Regions from separate parts of the Bradyrhizobium sp. PUT101 genome, predicted to be linked through region 1. Evidence: predicted binding sites of a transcription regulator. Region 1 holds the regulator's gene; each other region holds the start of a gene.

What was found. Region 1 encodes PhoB, which activates phosphate uptake and scavenging genes when phosphate is short. Its sites were predicted from a motif close to TGTCATNNANCTGTCAT; they were not measured.
Region 2: ACSHT2_RS12945 (LTA synthase family protein) is a predicted target of PhoB. The motif match lies at 1,057-1,073, and genes of this name have one in related genera.
Region 3: ACSHT2_RS00555 (DUF47 domain-containing protein) is a predicted target of PhoB. The motif match lies at 1,207-1,223, and genes of this name have one in related genera.
Region 4: ACSHT2_RS10760 (UDP-2,3-diacylglucosamine diphosphatase) is a predicted target of PhoB. The motif match lies at 1,529-1,545, and genes of this name have one in related genera.

What each region holds. Positions count from the first base shown of each region.
Region 1 is NZ_CP197207.1:3,818,413-3,823,975, reverse strand. Features, by position in the region: gene pstC (phosphate ABC transporter permease subunit PstC) at 1-614, shown strand, start outside; gene pstA (phosphate ABC transporter permease PstA) at 619-1,464, shown strand; gene pstB (phosphate ABC transporter ATP-binding protein PstB) at 1,461-2,282, shown strand; gene phoU (phosphate signaling complex protein PhoU) at 2,294-3,010, shown strand; gene phoB (phosphate regulon transcriptional regulator PhoB) at 3,025-3,732, shown strand; gene ACSHT2_RS18670 (GcrA family cell cycle regulator) at 3,967-4,479, opposite strand; gene ACSHT2_RS18665 (aspartate aminotransferase family protein) at 4,938-5,563, shown strand, end outside.
Region 2 is NZ_CP197207.1:2,623,661-2,629,223, forward strand. Features, by position in the region: gene ACSHT2_RS12945 (LTA synthase family protein) at 1-970, opposite strand, end outside; gene ACSHT2_RS12950 (hypothetical protein) at 1,125-1,346, opposite strand; partial or broken gene ACSHT2_RS12955 (hypothetical protein) at 1,656-1,879, opposite strand; gene ilvC (ketol-acid reductoisomerase) at 2,275-3,294, opposite strand; gene ACSHT2_RS12965 (LysE family translocator) at 3,427-4,029, opposite strand; gene ACSHT2_RS12970 (EamA family transporter) at 4,037-4,912, opposite strand; gene ACSHT2_RS12975 (class I SAM-dependent methyltransferase) at 4,955-5,563, opposite strand, start outside.
Region 3 is NZ_CP197207.1:126,533-132,095, forward strand. Features, by position in the region: gene ACSHT2_RS00545 (branched-chain amino acid ABC transporter permease) at 1-139, shown strand, start outside; gene ACSHT2_RS00550 (branched-chain amino acid ABC transporter permease) at 141-1,109, shown strand; gene ACSHT2_RS00555 (DUF47 domain-containing protein) at 1,265-1,909, shown strand; gene ACSHT2_RS00560 (anion permease) at 1,922-2,929, shown strand; gene sugE (quaternary ammonium compound efflux SMR transporter SugE) at 2,922-3,236, opposite strand; gene ACSHT2_RS00570 (peptide chain release factor 3) at 3,394-5,016, shown strand; gene ACSHT2_RS00575 (hypothetical protein) at 5,195-5,563, shown strand, end outside.
Region 4 is NZ_CP197207.1:2,192,751-2,198,313, reverse strand. Features, by position in the region: gene ACSHT2_RS10770 (Lrp/AsnC ligand binding domain-containing protein) at 49-294, opposite strand; gene thiD (bifunctional hydroxymethylpyrimidine kinase/phosphomethylpyrimidine kinase) at 423-1,223, shown strand; gene ACSHT2_RS10760 (UDP-2,3-diacylglucosamine diphosphatase) at 1,569-2,381, shown strand; gene ACSHT2_RS10755 (glycosyltransferase family 4 protein) at 2,395-3,429, shown strand; gene ACSHT2_RS10750 (threonine/serine dehydratase) at 3,493-4,476, shown strand; gene ACSHT2_RS10745 (caspase family protein) at 4,990-5,563, opposite strand, start outside.

The DNA.
Region 1 (5,563 bases):
GCATGGCGATCGAACTGCTCGCCGGCATTCCTTCGATCATCTACGGCATGTGGGGCTTCTTCGTGCTGGGGCCGTTCCTGGCCAACACCTTCCAGCCCTTCATGATCAGGGTGTTCGACGGCGTGCCCGTGCTCGGCGCGATCTTCGCAGGTCCCCCGTCCTATCTCAGCCTGTTCAATGCCGCGCTGATCCTCGCCATCATGGTGCTGCCCTTCATCACCTCGATCTCGGTCGACGTGTTCAAGACGGTGCCGCCGGTGCTGAAGGAAGCCGCCTACGGTGTCGGCTGCACCACGTGGGAAGTCGTGCGCAGCGTAGTGATCCCGTATACCCGCGTCGGCATCATCGGTGGCGTCATGCTGGCGCTGGGTCGCGCGCTCGGCGAGACGATGGCCGTGACTTTCATCATCGGCAACTCGTTCCGCATCTCTTCATCGATTTTCGCCCCGGGCACCACGATCTCGGCAGCGATCGCATCCGAGTTCGCCGAGAGCGACGGCTTGCACCAGTCCGGCCTGATCCTGCTCGGCCTGCTCCTGTTCGTGCTGACGTTCTTCGTGCTCGCGGCCGCGCGGCTGATGCTGATGCGCCTGGAAACCAAGGCCGGAAAGTGAAGCCATGAACCCGATCTATTCGCGCCGCCGCCGCTGGGACATCGTCATCCGCGGCCTCTGCATCGCAGCCGCCGCCTTCGGCGTCACCTGGCTCGCGCTGATCCTGGTCACGCTGCTCTACAACGGCTTGGCCGGGCTCAACCTTCAGGTCTTCACCGCAGACACGCCGCCGCCCGGATCGACCGAGGGCGGCCTGCGCAACGCCATCGTCGGCTCGCTGATCATGACCGTGATCGGCGTCGGCATCGGCGCGCCGCTCGGCATGTTCGCCGGCACCTATCTTGCCGAATACGGACGCAACGACAGGCTGACCTCGGTCATCCGTTTCATCAACGACATCCTGCTCTCGGCGCCCTCGATCATCATCGGCCTGTTCATCTACGGTGCGGTCGTGGTGCCGATGCGAGGCTTCTCGGCAATCGCTGGCGCGCTGGCGCTCGCCGTGATCGTGATCCCGGTCGTGGTGCGCACCACGGAGGACATGCTGCTGCTGGTGCCGAACCCGCTGCGTGAGGCGGCCTCCGCGCTCGGGCTGCCGCGTTCGCTGGTGATCAAGCGGATCGCCTACCGTGCGGCGCGCTCGGGCCTCATCACCGGCGTGCTGCTGGCCACGGCTCGCGTCGCGGGCGAGACCGCGCCGCTGCTGTTTACGGCGCTGTCGAACCAATTCTTCAGCCTCGGCCTGGACAAGACGATGGCCAACCTGCCGGTGACCATCAACAACTTCGTGCAGAGCCCCTACGCCTACTGGAAGCAACTCGCCTGGAGCGGTGCGCTGCTGATCACCCTGACTGTGCTTGCCCTGAACATTGGCGCCCGCATCCTTGGTGCCGAGAGGACCGCAAAATGAGTGAAATGTCTGTTTCCGTAAGCGCGCCGACCGTTCACCCCGGCTCGCATCCGCTGCCCGAGGCGCCTGCCAAGGTCACGGCGCGCAACCTCAACTTCTACTACGGTGAGCACCATGCGCTGAAGAACATCAATCTGGCGCTCGGCACCAATCGCGTCACGGCCTTCATCGGCCCGTCCGGCTGCGGCAAGTCGACCCTGCTGCGTATCTTCAACCGGATGTACGACCTCTACCCGGGCCAGCGCGCCACCGGCCAGCTCATGCTCGACCACACCAACATGCTCGACCCCAAGCTCGACCTCAATCTGCTGCGCGCCCGGGTCGGCATGGTGTTCCAGAAGCCGACCCCGTTCCCGATGACGATCTACGAGAACATCGCCTTCGGGATCCGCCTCTACGAGAAGATCTCGAAATCGGAGATGGACGATCGCGTGGAGAAGGCCCTGCGCGGCGGCGCGCTGTGGAACGAGGTCAAGGACAAGCTCAACGCCTCCGGCCTGTCGCTCTCCGGCGGCCAGCAGCAGCGCCTCTGCATTGCCCGTACCGTCGCGGTGCGGCCCGAGGTGATCCTGTTCGACGAGCCCTGCTCGGCGCTCGACCCGATCTCGACCGCCAAGGTCGAGGAGCTGATCCAGGAATTGTCCGAGAACTACACGATCGCGATCGTCACCCACAACATGCAGCAGGCGGCCCGCGTCTCCGACAAGACCGCCTTCATGTATCTCGGCGAGCTGATCGAGTTCGACGACACCAGCAAGATCTTCACGTCGCCGACCGACCGGCGCACGCAGGATTACATCACCGGCCGGTTCGGCTGAGGAGACGGAACATGGGTTCTGAACATACCGCAAAGGCTTTCGACACCGACCTGCAGGAGCTCACCCGCCTGGTCGCTGAGATGGGCGGCATTGCCGAGCGCATGATCGTCGATTCCGTCGACGCGCTGATCCGCCGCGACGTCACGCTCGGTCAGCGCGTCGTCACCACCGACGCCGAGCTCGATATGCTGCAGAAGCGCATCGAGGAGCGCGCCGTGCTCACCATCGCCCGCCGCCAGCCGATGGCGGTCGATCTGCGCGAGATCGTCGGCGCCATGCGCGTCGCGACCGATCTCGAGCGCATCGGCGATCTCGCCAAGAACATGGGCAAGCGCGTCGCGGCGCTGGAGACCGACTTCCACCCGCTCAAACTGTTCCGCGGGCTGGAGCACATGACCGACCTCGTGCAGCAGCAGGTCAAGTCGGTGCTGGACGCCTATGCCGCGCACGATCTGCCGGCGGCGATGGCGGTGTGGAAAGGCGACGAGGAAGTCGACGCCATCTGCACCTCGCTGTTCCGCGAACTCCTCACCTACATGATGGAGGATCCGCGCAACATCTCTTTCTGCATCCATTTGATGTTCTGTGCCAAGAACATCGAGCGGATCGGTGACCACGCCACCAACATCGCCGAGACCGTGTTCTACATGATCGAGGGCCAGGCGATCACCGACAAGCGGCCGAAGGGCGACATGACGACCTTCGCCACGACGGTGCCGAATACCTAAGGAGCGACGACAACATGGGCGCACGCATTATGGTGGTTGAGGACGAGGAAGCTCTCACCGAGCTTCTCCGCTACAACCTCGAAGGCGACGGCTATGACGTCGAGACGGTTATGCGCGGCGACGACGCCGACACCCGCCTCAAGGAGCACATTCCCGATCTGATCGTGCTCGACTGGATGCTGCCGGGCCTGTCGGGCATCGAGCTGTGCCGGCGGCTGCGCACCCGTCCCGAAACCAAGCAGCTGCCGATCATCATGCTTACCGCGCGCGGCGAGGAGAGCGAGCGGGTGCGGGGACTTGCGACCGGTGCCGACGATTACATCGTCAAGCCGTTCTCGGTGCCGGAGCTGCTGGCGCGCGTGAAGGGTCTGCTCAGGCGCGCCAGCCCCGAGCGGCTCGCCACCGTGCTCGCCTATGGCGACATCGAGCTCGACCGCGACAAGCGCCGCGTGGCGCGCTCGGGCCGGCCGATCGATCTCGGCCCGACCGAATATCGTCTGCTGGAGTTCTTCCTGGAGCATCCCGGCCGCGTGTTCTCGCGCGAGCAGCTGCTCGACAGCGTCTGGGGCCGCGACATCTACATCGACGAGCGCACTGTCGACGTCCACATCGGCCGCCTGCGCAAGCTGCTCAATCTCGGCCGCGAGCAGGATCCGATCCGCACCGTCCGTGGCGCCGGCTATGCGCTGGACGATCGGTTCGCGAAGGCGGAGCAGACCTGAGTTTTGTGAATGTCGAATTAGCGAGCCGCGGCAACAATCTTGGCCGTCATCCCGGGGCGCGCGTAGTGCGAGCCCGGGATCCAAAACCACAGGACGTGGTTTGGCGAAGACTCGCAGTAGCCATCTCGCGCAATCACTGCGCCCTGTGGTTATGGATCCCCGCCTCCGCGGGGATGACACCGAGTAAGTCGAGCCGTCATCATGTGACGGCTGCAATCAGCCAGATCTATAAGCTCACCGCGTGCCCGGCTTCGCCGGTGCGCGCCGCCGATCCGCTGCGGGCTGATACGCCACGCGCGAATGCTGCGCGCAGTAGGGCAGGCCCGAGAGCGCCTTGCCGCCGCAGAAGAAGAAATCCGGGCTGGAGGGATCGCCGACCGGCCAGTGGCAGGTTGCCTCGTTCAATTCCAGCAGCGACAGCCGCTGGCTCATCGGCACCACGTTGTCGTAGGTGACGGGCTCGGCCTCCACCTCGACCTCGAAGGCCTGCGCCAGCGCGGTGTTGCCGCGGGCGACGGGGCGGGTCACCCGCATCATGTGCTGCGCAGGCCGGGCCTTGCGCGGCCGGGGCGCTGCCGATGAAGGGCTCTTGGCGCGGCCGGACAAGCCGAGCCGGTGCACTTTGCCGATCACGGCATTGCGGGTCACATTGCCGAGCTCCGCCGCGATCTGGCTGGCCGAAAGTCCGGCCTCCCAAAGCTTTTTCAGCTGCTCGACGCGATCATCGGACCAGGTCAAAACCGTCATTGCACCCTTTCCCTCGCTGCGCGCCTGCCATCCTGGGGCCTTCGCAGCGATTGCCTAAGCCTTGAAAAACCCGTGCCGCCAGAATCCCCTAAGGCTCGCCGGGCGCGCTCAAGACGCCCGAACGTTTACGCCGGTACATGAGGACTTAGAGGATCAGAACTGCTGCACGAGATGTCGTATCTGACAGTCCAAACGCTACAATATGGCGTGACTCCCGCGCAAGAGTCCGCCGACTCGCGTCCACATGTTCCGTGGTGAAAATCCCGCAAAATCGGCACCGCAAGACTACGGATTCAGCGTTTCGCGAGGCTTTCCAGGCGGCATTGACACCCGTCTTGTCAGGCATAAGATAGCCCCACGTGCCGCCCTTAAAAGGCGGCACGTTTCGTTTTCCGGGCCGGTCAATGGTGCGTTGCGCAATGCACGCGTCACACCGTCCGCAACATTCAAGTGACGTCATGACTAACAGCGCCGCGCCGCATTTGCTCCCCGTTTTCGCCAGGGCCGACCTCGGTTTCGAGCGCGGCGAAGGCTGCTGGCTGATCGCGACCAATGGGGATCGCTATCTCGATTTCACCTCCGGCGTGGCGGTGAATGCGCTCGGCCATGCGCATCCCACTCTGGTCAAGGCGTTGCAGGAGCAGGCGACGAAGCTCTGGCACATGTCGAACCTGTTCCAGAGCCCGGACGGCGAGAAGCTCGCGGCGCGTCTGTGCAACGAAAGTTTTGCGGACTTCGTGTTCTTCTGCAATTCCGGCGCCGAGGCGCTGGAAGGCGTGATCAAGCTGGTGCGCCACCATCACTTCTCCAAGGGGCATCCTGAGCGCTATCGCATCATCACCTTCGAGGGCGCCTTCCATGGCCGCACGCTGGCGACGCTGGCTGCCACCGGTTCTGCAAAATATCTCGAGGGCTTCGGTCCACCGATGGACGGCTTCGACCAGGTACCGCATGGCGACCTCGAAGCCGTCAAGAAGGCGATCGGCCCGCACACCGCCGGCATTCTCATCGAGCCGATCCAGGGCGAGGGTGGCGTTCGTTCTGCGCCTCCCGCCTTCCTGAAGGCGCTGCGCGAGCTCTGCAA
Region 2 (5,563 bases), 1.2 Mb from region 1:
AGCCGCAGCGGCGCAGCGCCAGCGGCAGGCCGCGCTCAACCCGGCTCGAGGCAATGCGCGTCACGAAATAGGCGAAGCGTCCGAACGAGCGCGAGGAGAGCCCCGCGAGCACGTTGTATTCGGTGAACCAGCTCGGTCCGCCATTGCTCTCGGCCAGGAACGTGCGCTGCTTGCCGTCCCAGGAGTTGAAGTGGCTGCCATAGCCCTGCGGCACCTTGATGCCCTGCGCCGCGCGGATGTCGAAGCTCGATTCATCATGGATCATGATGATATTCGGCCGGCGGCCGGCCGGATGGCAGGCATCGACCAGAGGTATGTTGAGCCGTTCATTGGTCGAAGCGGCCGCCTCCATGAGGCCGTACTGCGCGAGATCCGACACCGCGCTGACGCCCGAGCGGAAGAATTTCGAGAGATAGCCGTCGTCGTAATAGCTGCGCCAGGCTTCATCCGGATGGTAGAGCGAATAACCGACAAGCCCGGCGAGGCAGGCGAGCTTGCAGGCCAGCGCCGGCAGGCGGCGGACGCGGAACGGGTCGAGCCACCACAGCGAATACATCAACGGGAGCGTGACCAGGCCGGCCAGAATCACCGACCAGCGCAAGTTCGGGAAGATGGTGAACAGGAACGCGACGGTGTCGCGGTCGATCATCATCAGGTCGATGAAGTTGACCGTCATCTGCACGACCGCGTGCTTGAGCTGCGACAGCAGCACCAGCACGACGACCATGGTCAGCGACAGTGCACCCGAGAGCGCCGGCCGCCGCAGCAGCGTGATCCAGAAGAAGTTCAGGATGCCCCAGGCGAGCGCAAAGGACAGGCGCGAGCCGAAATCGGTCTCGGTCTTGTACATCAGCGCGAGCGCAGCGAAATGCGGCGCTGCAACCGCGAGCAGGCGCCAGATGCCGAGCGCGGCGACGCTCGCCAGCACGGCGGTCGCGGCAGAAGGACCTGGATTGGGCGCGGACGCCATCGAAAATACGCTGAACTTCAAGTCCGGCCCTGTGACACCTCTGACCGGCCGGTCAGGGCGTCCGGCGCAGCCGGAAGCCTGCACCGTGTCATAAAACTGTAACGGAATGGTCAAGGACAGGCAACGCGCGGGGCGGCCCGACCTTCGCTTAATGTTAGCGAGCGGCGAAGCTGCTACGGCTTTGCAACGCCCGCGATGAACAGGTCGAGCCCTCTTCCGCCACCCGCTCGACTTCACGCTGCTCCACGCGCCAACGTGGAAAGTGGCCGTCGAGATTCATCCGAGCGAAACCGTAGACCAGGGCGCGGCCGGCGATCTCGATGCGCTTGCGGTCGGCCGACCGCAGCAGCCCCTGCTCTGCCGCGTCGGTCAGCATCCGCTCGGTCAGCGCGATCGGCTCGGCCGTGGTCGCGCGTCAGCTCCGGCGAGCTGCCATGGGCGAAATGGCGCCCGGTGGAGATGATCTGGAAATGCGCGGGGTTGCGCCTGGCCCAGCACAGATGAGCGAGGCGGAACGCGTGAAAGCCGGCCAGCGGGTCGGCGGCCGGCACCGAGCCCAGCGCCGTCTCGATCTTGGCACGAAAGCGCCGCTGCGCCTCCTCTGCCACGGCCACCATCAGGACGTCGCGGTTTCGGGAAGTGCCGGAATTGCGCTCCCGGCGACACTGCTGCCCGGCACGCAGCCTCACGGACGGAGATCTCGATTCCCTCCGCTGCAAGTTGCAGCGCAGCATCGATCAACACGCGGCAGCAACCCGAGCCGCTTGGCGATGATGCGCTCGAGCGTCCGCTTCGGCAGCACGGCCCCGATCAGGTGGCGCATCGGCTCCGGCGTGATCTGATGGCGCACCTTGGGACCTGCCGCGGTCAGCGCTCGAGCACAATTTCGGCGATGCGCTCGGCCGGTATGCAACGGCCTGGCTCGAGATGAGAATGCGGATGAAGAGCCGAACCCTTGCCCCGGAGGACGCAGAGGTTTTGATGTTCGGAACGCCGCGAGAAAGTGCGACAAACGCCGCGATGCCAAGAATGTGGTTTAAAAGTCGGTTCTTCGCGTTCAGGCTGCGCGTCAACCCGCGAAGAATTTGAATGAAACAGCAATGCTTCGCGCGGGATGAAAAGAGCGAGACCACTGTTTGCGATCTCGCTCGATCATAGCCGCGAAGATTTAAGATTTGGTTTGGCGAGCAAGGTTGCGTTTCGTCCGTCATTCCGGGGCGCGCGTTAGCGCGAACCCGGAATCTCGATCCACAACCTCTGGATTCCGGGTTGCGCTTCGCGCCCCCGGAATGACGGCGTAGCCGTCAGTTCTTGCTCTTGTCGACCAGCGCGCCCTTCTTGATCCAGGGCATCATGTCGCGCAGCTTGGCGCCGACCTCCTCGATCGGGTGCTGGGCGAGCTTGGCGCGGGTCGCCTTGAACGAGGTCTGGTTGACCTTGTTCTCGAGCATCCAGTCGCGCGCGAACTTGCCGCCCTGGATGTCGGCGAGAACCTTCCGCATCTCCTTCTTGGTCTCGTCGGTGATGATGCGCGGACCGGTGACGTACTCGCCGTACTCGGCGGTGTTGGAGATCGAGTAGTTCATGTTGGCGATGCCGCCTTCATAGATCAGGTCGACGATCAGCTTCACTTCGTGCAGGCACTCGAAATAGGCCATCTCCGGCGCGTAGCCGGCTTCGACCAGGGTCTCGTAGCCGCCCTTGATCAGCTCGACCAGGCCGCCGCAGAGCACGACCTGCTCGCCGAACAGGTCGGTCTCGCACTCTTCCTTGAAGGTGGTCTCGATGATGCCGGCGCGGCCGCCGCCGATGGCGGAGGCGTAGGACAGGCCGAGGTCATGGGCGTTGCCCGAGACGTCCTTGGCGATCGCGATCAGGCAGGGCACGCCGCCGCCGCGCTGATATTCCGAGCGCACGGTGTGGCCGGGGCCCTTCGGCGCGATCATCAGCACGTCGAGGTCGGCGCGCGGATCGAGCAGGTTGAAGTGGACGTTGAGGCCGTGGGCGAACACGAGGGCGGCGCCCTTCTTCATGTTGTCGTGCAGGTGCTCGCGGTAGATGTCGCCCTGAAGCTCGTCCGGCGTCAGCATCATGACGAGGTCGGCCCATTTGGCGGCTTCGGCGACTTCCAGCACCTTGAAGCCGGCAGCTTCCGCCTTCTTGGCCGAGGCCGAACCCTTGCGCAGCGCAATGGCGACTTCCTTGACGCCGGAGTCCTTCAGGTTGAGCGCATGGGCGTGGCCCTGGCTGCCATAGCCGACGATGGCGACCTTCTTGCCCTTGATCAGGTTCAGGTCGGCGTCGCGATCGTAATAAACACGCATGGTCGTTTCCTCGTTCAGGGCCGAAATCGGCCAATGGTCAGTGTCCGAAGGGTGAAATTTGCGGATTTCGGGGGCTGTCTAGAGCATTTTCAGCCTTGAGGGAAACCCGTTTCTGCATGGAAATCCGCGACATCATGCATCCATGAAAACGGGGTAGAGGGAAGCGAGCAGCAGGACCGCCATCAGGATATTGAAGGCGCGGACCAGCCGCTCGGAGGTCAGAACCGGGCGCAGCGCGGTGCCGAACAGGGCCCAGACCACGGTCGAGACCGTGCCGACGACGAGGCTGATCACGGTCTGGATGGCGATGTTGAGCGGGAATTGGGCGATCGCGGCGTAGGCGGTGATGGTGCCGATCACGATCACCCAGCCCTTGGCATTGATCCACTGGAACATCGCCGCACCCCAAAAGGTCATCGGGCCGCGGGCCTTCTCCTCGCCGGGCCTGGCCGGACCGGACATGGCGATCACGGCGGCCAGGTAAATCAGGTAGGCGGCGCCGGCATATTTCAGGATGGTCTGGAGGATCGGATAGGCCAGGAACACGGTGCCGAGCCCGAGGCCGACGGCGGCGATCATGAAGGCGAAGCCGATGACGATGCCGACGATATGCGGGATCGTGCGCCGGAAGCCGTAGGTCAGGCCGGAGGACAACAGCATGATGTTGTTAGGCCCTGGGGTGAAGTACATCACCACCATGAAGGCGAGGAAGGCGTAGAACAGCGAGTAGGTCATATTCGCCTCACGCAGTCTTCGGCACGACTTGCGGGCGCTTCGCCAGCACCATCACGGCGATGCCGCCGATCACGGTCAGCATGCCGGCGAGGCGCAGGGGTCCGAACCGCTCGCCGAACACGATGCTGGAGGCAGCCGAGCCGACGAACGGCACCAGCAGCGCGAACGGCACCACTTGCGCGGCGGGATAGTCGCGCAGCAGGCGGCCCCACTGCCAATAGGCGATGCTGGTGGAGACGCCGCCGAGCATCAGCATGCAGAGAGCTGACGTCAGCGACATGTGGGTCAGCGACGTCCAGGTCGGAGCCGGCCCATTGGCGATCAGCGCCAGCACGAACAGCGGCACCGCCGACGCGAGACATAGCCACGCGAACAGGTCGAACATCGGCACGCCGCGGGCGCTGCGCAGCAGGAGATTTCCAACGGCGAAGCTGAGCGGCGAGATCATCAGCACCGCGAATGCCGCGATGCTGAAATCATAGCCAACGGTGCCGCAGATCATCAGCAGGCCCGCCGCGGCAACGACGATACCCAGCGTCTGCAGCGGCGTCGGCCGCTCGCCGAACGCGAGCGCGGCAAAGCCGATGGTGAACAGCGCCTGGCTTTGCACCACGACGGAGGTCAAGCCCACCGGAACGCCATGGGCGATGCCATAGGCCTGGCTCAGGAACTGGCCGAGGAACAGCGTGAAGCTGATCGCGATCAGAAGCGGCCATGCAATCTTCGGCTTGCGAACGAACAGGCAGGGCACCGCGGCAATGGTAAATCGTAGCGCCGTCATCAACTCCGGCGACAGCTCGTCGAGCGCGATCCGGCTTGCCACGAAGGCAAGTCCCCAGATGATCGCCACCGTGACGGCAATGAGGATGTCGGCGGGCTTCATTATCGTTTCCGGTCCTGCCTTTTCAGACAGCCTTGCTGTTGTTCAGCCTTGCTCGCCGGCTTTGGGTTTGCGCAGCAGATACGTGCCGTGCATCGGTGCGTGGTAATCAGCCGAGACCAGCGTGAAGCCGACGTCGGTCAGCATCCGTTCCATCACCCAGCCGAAGGTGGAATATTCGTCGCGCATGTGCGTCACCACGCTCTCCCGCGCGAAATCGTGGTTCTTGATCTGGAAGTCGGCCCATTGCTCGACGTCACGCTCGATCGCGTCAGGCATCGCGGTATAGACGATGTCGCGCAGATAGAAGCTCGCACCCCGCTTCAGTGCGCGATAGATCCGCGACATCGCCACCGCCTTCCAGAAATCCGGCAAATGGTGCAGCGTGAACTCGCTGACGATCAGATCGTAGGACTCCGGGCGGTAGGCGAAGCTGAGCAGGCCTGCCGACTGGGTGCGCACCGGCGCCTTGCGGTCGCGGGCGTAGATCTCGGCGAGCGCGAGCATCGCCGGCGAGATGTCGATGGCGTCAACCTCCGCGCCCATCAGCGCGGCTTCGGTGGCGAGCACGCCGTTGCCGCAGCCGATATCGGCGATACGCCAGCCGCGCTGCACACCCAGCATTTTCAGCGCGGCGCGCGACCGCAGATCGGC
Region 3 (5,563 bases), 3.7 Mb from region 1:
CATCACCGGCTTCGCGCTCGGCGTGATCGAGGGCCTGACCAAGTATTTCTACCCCGAGGCCTCCAACACCGTCGTGTTCGTGCTGATGGTGCTGGTGCTCTTGGTGAAGCCAACGGGATTGACGGGAAGGGCGGCCTGAGATGACAACCCTGACGGACGACACGCTGCCGGTGACCCCTCGCGCGGTGCGCGACGAGATGATCGTGTTCGTGCTGATGGCGCTGCTGCTGGCGGCTGTGCCATTCACGGGAGTCTACCCGTTCTTCGTGATGCAGGCGCTGTGCTTTGCGCTGCTCGCCTGCGCCTTCAACCTGCTGATCGGTTACGGCGGCCTGCTGTCGTTCGGCCACGCGATGTTCCTGGGCACGGCGGGCTATTGCAGCGCGCATGCACTGAAGGTGTGGGCGCTGCCGCCGGAGCTCGGCATCCTCGTCGGCATCGCGGCGGCCTTCGTGCTCTCGATCATCACCGGCTACATCTCGATCCGCCGCCAGGGCATCTACTTCTCGATGATCACGCTGGCGCTGTCGCAGCTCCTGTACTTCATCTATCTCCAGGCGCCGTTCACCCACGGCGAAGACGGCATCCAGGGCATCCCGCAGGGGCACATGTTCGGCGTCTTCGATCTCTCCAAGCCGACGGTGCTCTATTACGTCGTGCTGGCGGGCTTCCTCGCCGGCTTCCTCCTGATCTTCCGCATCATCAACTCGCCGTTCGGCGAAGTCCTGAAGGCGATCCGCGAGAACGAGCCGCGGGCGATCTCGCTCGGCTACCGCACCGACCAGTACAAGTTCCTGGCCTTCGTCCTGTCGGGCACGCTGGCCGGCTTTGCCGGTGCGCTGAAAGTGTTCGTGGCGCAGAACGCCTCGCTCACCGACGTGCACTGGTCGATGTCGGGCGAGGTCGTGCTGATGACGCTGGTCGGTGGCCTCGGCACCATCTTTGGCCCCGTGGTCGGCGCTTTCGTCATCATCGCCATGCAGCAATATCTGGCGGGTTTCGGCCAGTGGGTGACGGTGATCCAGGGCTCGATCTTCGTGATCTGCGTGCTCACCTTCCGCCGCGGCGTCATCGGCGAAATCGCGCATTACTTCCGCCGGTCGCTCTAAGCAACTGAAATTGCACCAATTTCATGGGTGCGTGAAAGCGGTGGATGACCCGGCTCCGTGGGCGTGAGATGACACGCGCGCGGATTGAAAATGGTCTATGACAGTTTCATGACAGCCCTCAGGGCGTGACCATTTCCAGCCGGTAGCCTATCCCCATGATGCGATGGTTTCGTGTTTTCCTGCCCAAGGAAGAACGGTTCTTCGACCTGTTCGACCGGCATGCCCAGACGGTGATCCAGGGCGCGATCGCGCTTCAGGGCATGCTCAATGGGGGCGAGGAGACGCCGGTCTATTGCCAGCGCGTCAACCAGTTCGAGAACGATGCCGACAACATCACCCGTGAGGTGCTGACGGCGGTGCGCCGCACCTTCATCACCCCGTTCGACCGCGGCGACATCAAGAACCTCATCACGTCGCTGGACGATGCCATCGACCAGATGCAGCAGACGGCCAAGGCGGTCATGCTGTTCGAGGTCCGCACCTTCGAGCCTCCCATGCGCGAGATCGGCGGGCTCCTGATCGAATGCGCCAATCTGGTCGGGCGTGCGCTGCCGCTGATGCAATCGATCGGCCCGAACGTCGCCATGCTGACCGCCATCACCGAAGAACTCGGCAAGCTGGAGGGCCGGGTCGACGATCTCCACGACATCGGCATGAAGGAGCTGTTCCTCAAGCATCGCGAGGGCAATGCCATGGACTTCATCGTCGGCGTCGAGATCTACGACCACCTCGAGAAGGTGGCCGATCGCTTCGACGACGTCGCGAACGAGATCAACAGCATCGTCATCGAGCAAGTGTAGGGCAGGGCCGCCGTGGATGCCGCGTTGGGTCTTCCCATCCTGGTCGGCTTGATCGCCGTCGCGCTGCTGTTCGACTTCCTGAACGGCCTGCACGACGCCGCCAATTCGATCGCGACCATCGTCTCGACCCGCGTGCTGCGGCCGCAGTTCGCGGTGTTCTGGGCCGCCTTCTTCAATTTCATCGCCTTCATGGTGTTCGGACTGCACGTCGCCCAGACCATCGGCACCGGCATCATCGATCCCGCGGTCGTCGATGCCCAGGTGATCTTCGCGGCGCTGGTCGGCGCGATCGTCTGGAACCTCGTGACCTGGGCGCTCGGCATCCCGTCCTCGTCGTCGCACGCGTTGATCGGCGGCCTCGTCGGCGGCGGCATGGCCAAGGCGGGGATTTCGGCCGCGGTATGGAGCGGCCTGTCCAAGACGGTGCTGGCAATCGTGCTGTCGCCGCTGGTCGGTTTCCTGCTCGCAACGATGCTGGTGGCCATCGTGTCCTGGGCCTCGGTGCGCTCGACGCCGTTCGCGGTCGATCGCGCCTTCCGCATCCTGCAATTCGCCTCGGCCTCGCTCTATTCGCTCGGCCACGGCGGCAACGACGCGCAGAAGACCATGGGCATCATCGCGGTGCTGCTGTATTCGCAGGGTCATCTCGGCAGCGAGTTCTCGGTGCCGTTCTGGGTGGTGCTGTCCTGCCAGGCGGCGATGGCGCTTGGCACGCTGATGGGCGGCTGGCGCATCGTCCGCACCATGGGCCTGCGCATCACGAAATTGACGCCTATGCAGGGCTTTTGCGCCGAAACGGGGGGCGCCGCGACCCTGTTCATGGCGACCTATCTCGGAGTTCCCGTCTCGACCACCCACACCATCACCGGTGCCATCGTCGGCGTCGGCGCCGCCCGCCGCGTCTCGGCGGTGCGCTGGAACGTCGCAAGCTCGATCGTCTATGCCTGGGTGATCACGATCCCGGCCTCGGCCATCGTCTCGGCGCTGACCTGGTGGCTGGTCGAGATCTTCGTCAAGTGACGAGCTTCAGTCCGGCAATCCCGGCGACGATCAGGGCGATGCTGGCAAGGCGTAAGGCCGTTGCCGGCTCGCCGAACAGGACGATGCCGAGCGTCGCGGTGCCCACCGCGCCGATGCCGGTCCAGACCGCATAGGCGGTTCCGACCGGGAGCGATTTGAGCGCAAGTCCAAGCAGGATGACGCTGCCGGCCATGGCCGCCAGGGTGATCACCGACGGCACAAGCCTGGTAAAACCCTCAGTGTATTTCAGGCCAATCGCCCAGGTGATCTCGAGAAGACCGGCGACGAACAGGATGCTCCAGGCCATGACGGCCCTCCATTCAAGGCAGGGTCGTCCCCGCGGCTGAGGTGCTGAGAAACGGAAGGCCGTCCTTCCTGAAAGCCGATATGGGGCTGGCCGAATGGCTCCGCAATCACCAAATGAGGCTTGATCAGGCCCGTTTTCCCTGCCACACGCTCCCGCCATGTCCGACATCGCCATCACCACAGCCGAATCGCCGGCCCGTTCCCCGCTTGCCGCTGAAGTGGCGCGGCGGCGGACCTTTGCGATCATTTCCCACCCTGACGCCGGCAAGACCACGCTGACCGAGAAGCTGCTGCTGTTCGGCGGCGCCATCAATCTCGCCGGCCAGGTCAAGGCCAAGGGTGAGCGGCGCAATACGCGTTCCGACTGGATGAAGATCGAGCGCGAGCGCGGCATCTCGGTCGTGACCTCGGTGATGACCTTCGAGTTCGAAGGGCTGGTGTTCAACCTGCTGGATACGCCGGGCCACGAGGACTTCTCGGAAGATACCTATCGCACGCTGACCGCAGTCGATTCCGCCGTGATGGTGATCGACGCCGCCAAGGGCATCGAGGCGCGCACCCGGAAGCTGTTCGAGGTGTGCCGCCTGCGCGACATTCCGATCATCACCTTCATCAACAAGATGGACCGCGAGAGTCGCGACGTTTTCGAGCTGCTCGACGAGATCGAGAAGACGCTGGCGCTCGACACCACGCCGATGACCTGGCCGGTCGGTCGCGGCCGCGACTTCCTCGGCACCTATGACGTCGTCAATGGCGGCGTGCGCCTGCTCGAAGGCGGCGGCGCCAAGACCGGTGCGGCGCAGCAGATCGAGATCGAAGAACTCGCCAAGCTCAACGCCAATCTCGACGTCTCCGCCGTGAAGGACGAGCTCGAGCTCGTCACGGAGGCGTCAAAGCCGTTCGAGCTCGAAGCGTTCCGCGAAGGCCATCTGACGCCGGTCTATTTCGGCAGCGCGCTGCGCAATTTCGGCGTCGGCGACCTCCTGGAAGGCCTCGGCAAGTTCGCCCCCGAGCCGCGTGCGCAGGACAGCGACCAGCGCAAGGTCGAGGCCACCGATCCACGCATGAGCGCCTTCGTGTTCAAGATCCAGGCCAACATGGATCCGAACCACCGCGACCGCATCGCCTTCGCGCGGCTCTGCTCCGGCAAGCTCAGCCGCGGCATGAAGGCGAAGCTCGTGCGCACCGGCAAGAGCATGCCGCTGTCGAGCCCGCAATTCTTCTTCGCGCAGGATCGCTCCGTGGCGGACGAAGCCTTCGCCGGCGACGTCGTCGGCATTCCAAACCACGGCACGCTGCGCATCGGCGATACGCTGACGGAAGGGGAGGATTTCAACTTCGTCGGCGTGCCGAGTTTCGCTCCGGAAATCGTCCGCCGCGTCCGTCTCACTGATGCGATGAAGGCGAAGAAGCTGAAGGAAGCGCTGCAGCAGATGTCGGAAGAGGGCGTGGTGCAGGTATTCCGCCCGCGCGACGGCGCGCCGGCGCTGGTCGGTGTGGTCGGTGCGCTCCAGCTCGATGTGCTAAAGGCGCGGCTCGAGGCGGAATATTCGCTGCCGGTCGAGTTCGAGGTCAGCGAATTTCAGCTGGCGCGCTGGGTCTCCTCGGAGGACCGCAAGAAGCTCGACGCATTCATCGCCGCCAACACCTCCAGCATCGCCGATGACGTCGACGGCGATCCCGTCTATCTCGCCCGGAACGAATTCTATCTCGGCTACACCAGGGAGCGCGCCGAGGGCATCGAGTTCACCAACGTCAAGGACGTCAAGAAGAAGGGGTAGGGCAGCCACGTCCCTCGGTCCTTGCTCCGCGTGTCGTGTTGGGCCGGCGCCTCTTTAGCGAAGAGGGGCAAGCCCGCCGGCAGAATCGGATTTGAACGCGTATGTGAACGAGCGCAGGCTTGATACGCGGGCGGCCGGTGCCACTTTCCATCGGGATGGGTACTGTGGTTTCGTGGTCATGTGGCGCTTCATCCTTGTACTCCTCCTTGTGACAATCCTGCCGGCATCGGCCGATGCGTGGCGCCGCCCCCTCGAAGAGGTGCCGTTCTCGTATGAGCCGTGCGGCGGGCCTTTTCAGGGACCTTGCATCACCGACATTCCATTTCCATTCGGCGAGACTCTCCAGCTCACGGTCGAGAGCGTTCCATCGCAAGCCGACATCGCGAAATACCGGCGGCCCGATCATGACCTTGATACGATCGGCGATCTCTTCGCCGAGTTGCGTTCGTGCTGGTCACCTCCCCCCGCTGACCATGCGCGGGCAGGCATGCAGATGTCGGTGCGGTTCAGCCTCAACCGATCGGGCGGTTTGATCGGCCCGCCGCGC
Region 4 (5,563 bases), 1.6 Mb from region 1:
ATCCTCGGCTTGCATCGATGCAACCAACCCAACGTTGGTGTTGCAGGTCTAGCCGGTGCCGAATGCCTTGAAGGTGATGATGGTGAGGGTGTCCTGGATGCCCGGCAGCACCTGCACCTTCTCGTTCACGAAGTGGCCGATGTCGGTGTCCTTGTCGACGTAGAACTTCACCAGGAGGTCGTATTGGCCGGCCGTGGAGTAGATCTCGGAGGCGATCTCGGCTTCGGCAAGCGCATTGGCCACCGTATAGGACTGGCCGAGCTTGCATTTGATCTGAACGAAGAAAGGAACCATCGCGGGCACTCCGAAAGCGTATTCTTCCGGCTAATAGGCCAAAACCGGCCGGATTTAGCAAGCGAACTTGCTGGATTCGGCGCGAGCTTGCTAAGACGGGTCATGGCTCGAAAACGCGGAAAATCGTCATGACGACCCCGGTCGCACTCACCATCGCCGGCTCCGATTCGAGCGGCGGCGCTGGCATCCAGGCGGACCTGAAGACCTTTGCCGCGCTCGGCGTCTACGGCGCCTCCGTGATCACGGCGCTGACGGCTCAGAACACGCGCGGCGTCACCGGCATTCATGCGGTGCCCGCCGAGTTCGTCGCCGCGCAGATCGACGCGGTGTTCTCCGATCTCGAAATTGGCGCGGTGAAGATCGGCATGGTGGCCCAGGTCGCCAGCATCGATGCCATCGCGGCCGCGCTGTCGCGCTGGGCGCCCCGGCACGTCGTGCTCGATCCCGTCATGGTCGCGACCTCCGGCGACCGCCTGCTGGCCGCCGAAGCCGTCGACGCCCTGCGCACCAGGCTGATACCGCTGGCCGCCGTGATCACGCCCAACCTGCCGGAGGCCGCCGCTCTGCTCGACGAGCCGGTCGCGGCAAGCGAGGCCGAGATCGAAAGCCAGGGACGCCGCCTGCTGGCGCTCGGCTGCCGCGCCGTCCTGGTCAAGGGCGGGCATGGCGAGGGCGCGGAGAGCATCGACTATCTGGTCGATGCGGACAGCACGATCACGCTCGCCGCGCCGCGCATCGCCACCCGCAACACCCATGGCACCGGCTGCTCGCTGTCCTCGGCGATCGCGGCGGGGCTGGCCAGGGGCGAGAGCCTGGAAAACGCCGTGCGCAACGCCAAGGCCTGGATCAGCGCCGCGATCGCCGCCGCCGACCGCTTCAGCGTCGGCCACGGCCATGGGCCGATCCATCATTTCCACAGGTTCTACTGACGCGGGGCTCGTTCACCTCTCCCGCAAGCGCTTGCGGGAGAGGTCGGCGCGTCCGGGCGATGCGAAGCATCGTCCCGCGCGACGGGTGAGGGCTTTCTCCTCTTGGGGAATCCCACCTGTGAAACACCCTCTCCCCAACCCTCCCCCGCACGCGGGGGAGGGAGCGCACAACTCCCGGAGGGACAAGGCGATCCGCCTTTGCGCCTCCTGCGGCGCCATGTCGCCTGATTGTCGCATGCGACTGATATTCGCGGGGAGGGCGAGGCGAAGTTTGATTCGTATCTGAGGTGCCTCAAGGTTCAATCGGTCATCCCCCTGTCACGGGACATTGTTACAGGCTGGCGCATGGGAAGTTACGCTGTGAGTGACGAGAGCCCGGAGCGGCGCTTTCGCACCTTGTTCATCTCCGACGTTCATCTCGGAGCTCGCGGTTCTCAAGCCGATCTCCTGCTCGACTTCCTGCGCTATCACGATGCCGACACGATCTATCTCGTCGGTGACATCGTCGACGGCTGGGCGCTGAAATCGAGCTGGCATTGGCCGCAATCGCATAACGACCTCGTCCAGAAGCTTTTGCGCAAGGCGCGCAAGGGCGCCAAGATTATCTACATCCCCGGCAATCACGACGAGTTCCTGCGCAACTATTACGGCACGCATTTCGGCGGCATCGACGTCGTCGAGAACATGGTTCACACCGGCACCGACGGCAAGCGCTATCTCGTCATCCACGGCGACATCTTCGATCTCGTGGTGCAGAACGCGCGCTGGCTCGCCCATCTCGGCGACAAGGCCTACGACTTCGCGATCCAGATGAATCGCCTCGTCAACTTCTTCCGCCGCCTGTTCGGCGTGCCCTATTGGTCGCTGTCGCAATGGGCCAAGCAGAAGGTCAAGAACGCCGTCAACTATATCGGCGCGTTCGAGCAGGCGCTCGCCGCCGAGGCGCGGCGCTACGATGCCGACGGCGTGATCTGCGGCCACATCCACTACGCCGTGATCCGCGACGAGGCCGGCATCCGCTACATGAATTGCGGCGACTGGGTCGAGAGCTGCACGGCCCTGGTCGAGCATGACGACGGCCATTTCGAGATCATCACCTGGGCGGATCATTTGCAAAAGCCGGCAGCCGTCCCGCAGGTCGCGGCAAGAGCTGCATGACAAGAGCCGCATGATGCGCATCCTGGTCGCGACCGACGCCTGGCACCCGCAAGTCAACGGTGTGGTTCGGACGCTGACCAAGCTTGCCGACGCCGCCAAAGGGCTCGACGTCGAATTCGCGTTCCTGACGCCGCAATCGTTCCGCACCTTCGCGATGCCGAGCTATCGCGACGTGCGGCTGGCCATGCCGCGTCCGGGCCGGATCGCAAGGCTGATCGAGGAAGCGCGCCCGGACAGCATCCACATCGCGACGGAAGGGCCGATCGGACTGATGGTCCGCCGCTATTGCCGCCAGCGCAAGCTGCCGTTCACGACCAGCTTCCACACCCGTTTCCCCGAATATGTCCGCGCCCGCGTGCCGGTGCCGGGCTCGCTGATCTGGCACGCGCTGCGCCGTTTCCATGCGCCCAGCCGTGCCGTGATGGCGGCAACCCCGGCGCTGGCCGGCGAGCTGACCGACCGCGGTTTCGACAATGTCATGCTGTGGCCGCGCGGGGTCGATACCAGCCTGTTCCATCCCCGTGCCATCGATCTCTGCCTGCCGGCACCGGTGTTCCTGTCGGTGGGCCGGATCGCGGTGGAGAAGAATCTCGAGGCTTTCCTCGACCTCGATCTGCCCGGCACCAAGGTCATCGTCGGTGACGGCCCGGCACGTGCCTCGCTGGAAGAGGCATATCCCGATGCGATCTTCCTCGGCGAGAAGCACGGCGAGGCGCTGGCGGACATCTACGCAGCCGCCGACGTGTTCGTGTTCCCCAGCAAGACCGACACTTTCGGCCTCGTCCTGCTGGAGGCGCTCGCCAGCGGGCTGCCGGTAGCGGCCTTCCCGGTGAAGGGGCCCCGCGACGTGATCGGCGATGCGCCGGTCGGCGCGCTCGATCACGATCTGGGCAGTGCCTGCTTCGCCGCGCTCGACGTCTGTCGGCAGGACTGCGTCGTGTTCGCCGCCAACTACACCTGGGAAGCCTCGGCCCGGGTCTTTATCGACAGCATCAGGGCGGTTGGCGCGGTGCTGCCCGGGGCGGAACAGCCGCGCTTCGTGGCCTGATCGGGAGAAGCCTCGCGCGGAGGTGTCTTGCAGGGGCCTCATCGGCCGCGATAACATCCCGCCATGACCGAACAGCTCCTCCCGGTCGGCCCTGCCGACATCGATGCCGCCGCGCGCGTGATCGCACCCTTCGCCATCCGCACCCCGCTGTTGTCCTTCCCTGTGCTCAACGAGCGCGTCGGCGCGAAAGTGTTCTTGAAGCCGGAGATGCTCCAGCGCACCGGCTCGTTCAAGTTCCGCGGCGCCTTCAACAAGGTGTTCTCGATCCCGCAGGACAAGCGCGCCGGCGGCGTGGTTGCGTTCTCCTCGGGCAACCACGCCCAGGGCGTGGCGGCCGCGGCAAAAATCCTCGACATGCAGGCAACCATCGTGATGCCGGCGGATGCGCCGCTGTCGAAGCGCGAGCGCACCAAATCCTACGGCGCCGAGGTCGTGCTGTACGACCGCGACCGCGACGACCGCGAGGCGATCTCACGCGGCATCGCCGAGAAGCGCGGCGCGACGCTGGTCAAGCCCTATGACGATCCCTTCGTGATCGCGGGGCAGGGCACCGCCGGCCGCGAGATCGCGGAGGACATGGCGGCGCTCGGTCTCGCCCCCGATATCGTGGTGGCGCCGGCCTCGGGCGGCGGCCTGATCGCGGGCGTCGCGACGGCGGTCAAGGCGCGCTATCCGCTCGCCGAGATCGTGGTGGCCGAGCCGGAGGCATTCGACGATCACGGCATTTCGCTCACCGCCGGCCACCGCGAGCCGCATGCACCCGCGGGCCGCACCATCTGCGATGCGCTGATGGCCTTGATGCCCGGGGAGATGACCTTTGCGATCAACAGCAAGCTGCTCGCGCGCGGCGTCACTGCGTCGGACAAGGAAGTCGGCGCGGCCGTTGCGTTCGCCTATCGCGAGCTCAAGCTCGTGGTGGAGCCCGGAGGCGCCGTCGGCCTCGCCGCGCTTCTCGCGGGCCGTCTCGACGTTGCCGGGAAGAACGTCGTCATCGTGCTCTCCGGCGGCAATGTCGACGCCGACTTGTTTGCCGAGCTGGTGGCTTAGCCGTCATTCCGGGGCTCGCGAAGCGAGAGCCCGGAATCCATTTCTCCACCGACTCTGCCGCACAATGGTTCCGGGCCTGCGCCATTCGGCGCATCCTGGAATGACGAAGCTCAAGAGCTGACATGAAGAAGGGGCAGAGCGTTGCGGCTCTGCCCCTTCTGGTTTGTCGATCTTGTGGTTCGAACTATCTGCTTGCTCGGTGCAACCTCTCCCGCTTGCTTGCGGGAGAGGTCGGCACGCAGTGGCGGGTGAGGGCTTTTTCCTCTTGGGGATTGTCCCGTTGTGGAAAGACCCTCTCCGCATCCCGCGCAAGCGCAGGGCAATCGCATTTGAATTTTGCAGAGGTCGTCATTCCCGGGCATCCACGTTCTTTGTGCTGTGTGGAAAGGCGTAGATGGCCGGGACAAGCCCGGCCATGACGCTGTGGAGACAGTCGGTGCCCATAGCCACATCTCATATGCGATAGCCCTCCCCCGCAGGCGGGGGAGGGAGCGCACCTTCTTTCTTGCGTGATCAGCGCATCAAGCCGCCGCGACGGCTGCCGCCGCCGTTCATGTTCGGCGCCTGGTTCATCGACTGCCGGAAGTTGTCGTTGCTGTTGACCATGCGGTTCGGCATCGCATTGAACTGCGGACGATTGTTCAGGACCTGCATCTTGTTGACCGGGTTTCTGTTGGGCTTCACGATACCGGTATTGCCGTTGGTGATGCGGACCGGCTGGTTCTGCGTCTGAACATTGACCGGCTTCGCATCGATCTTCGATCCGCCCTTGCCGATATTCACCGGCATGCTCACGATCTTGCCCGAGGTGCGGTTGCCGGCGCCCGGCTTGTTGTTGATCGCGGGCAGCGTCACGATCTTGCCGATGCCGCCATTGCTCTTGCTCGTGTTGCTCGGCACGGGCAAGGTGACGATCTTGCCGCCATGGCCGAGCTTGCCGAAGACGTTGCCATCGACCGGCTTCTGCACGACCGGCAGGTTGCCGCCCATCTGCGAGCCACCATGACCCTGCTGCATCAGCGGCATGTATTTGGGCTGGCCGAGATTGCCGATCTTGAGGGTCGGCGCGATGTTCTGCGGCGCCAGG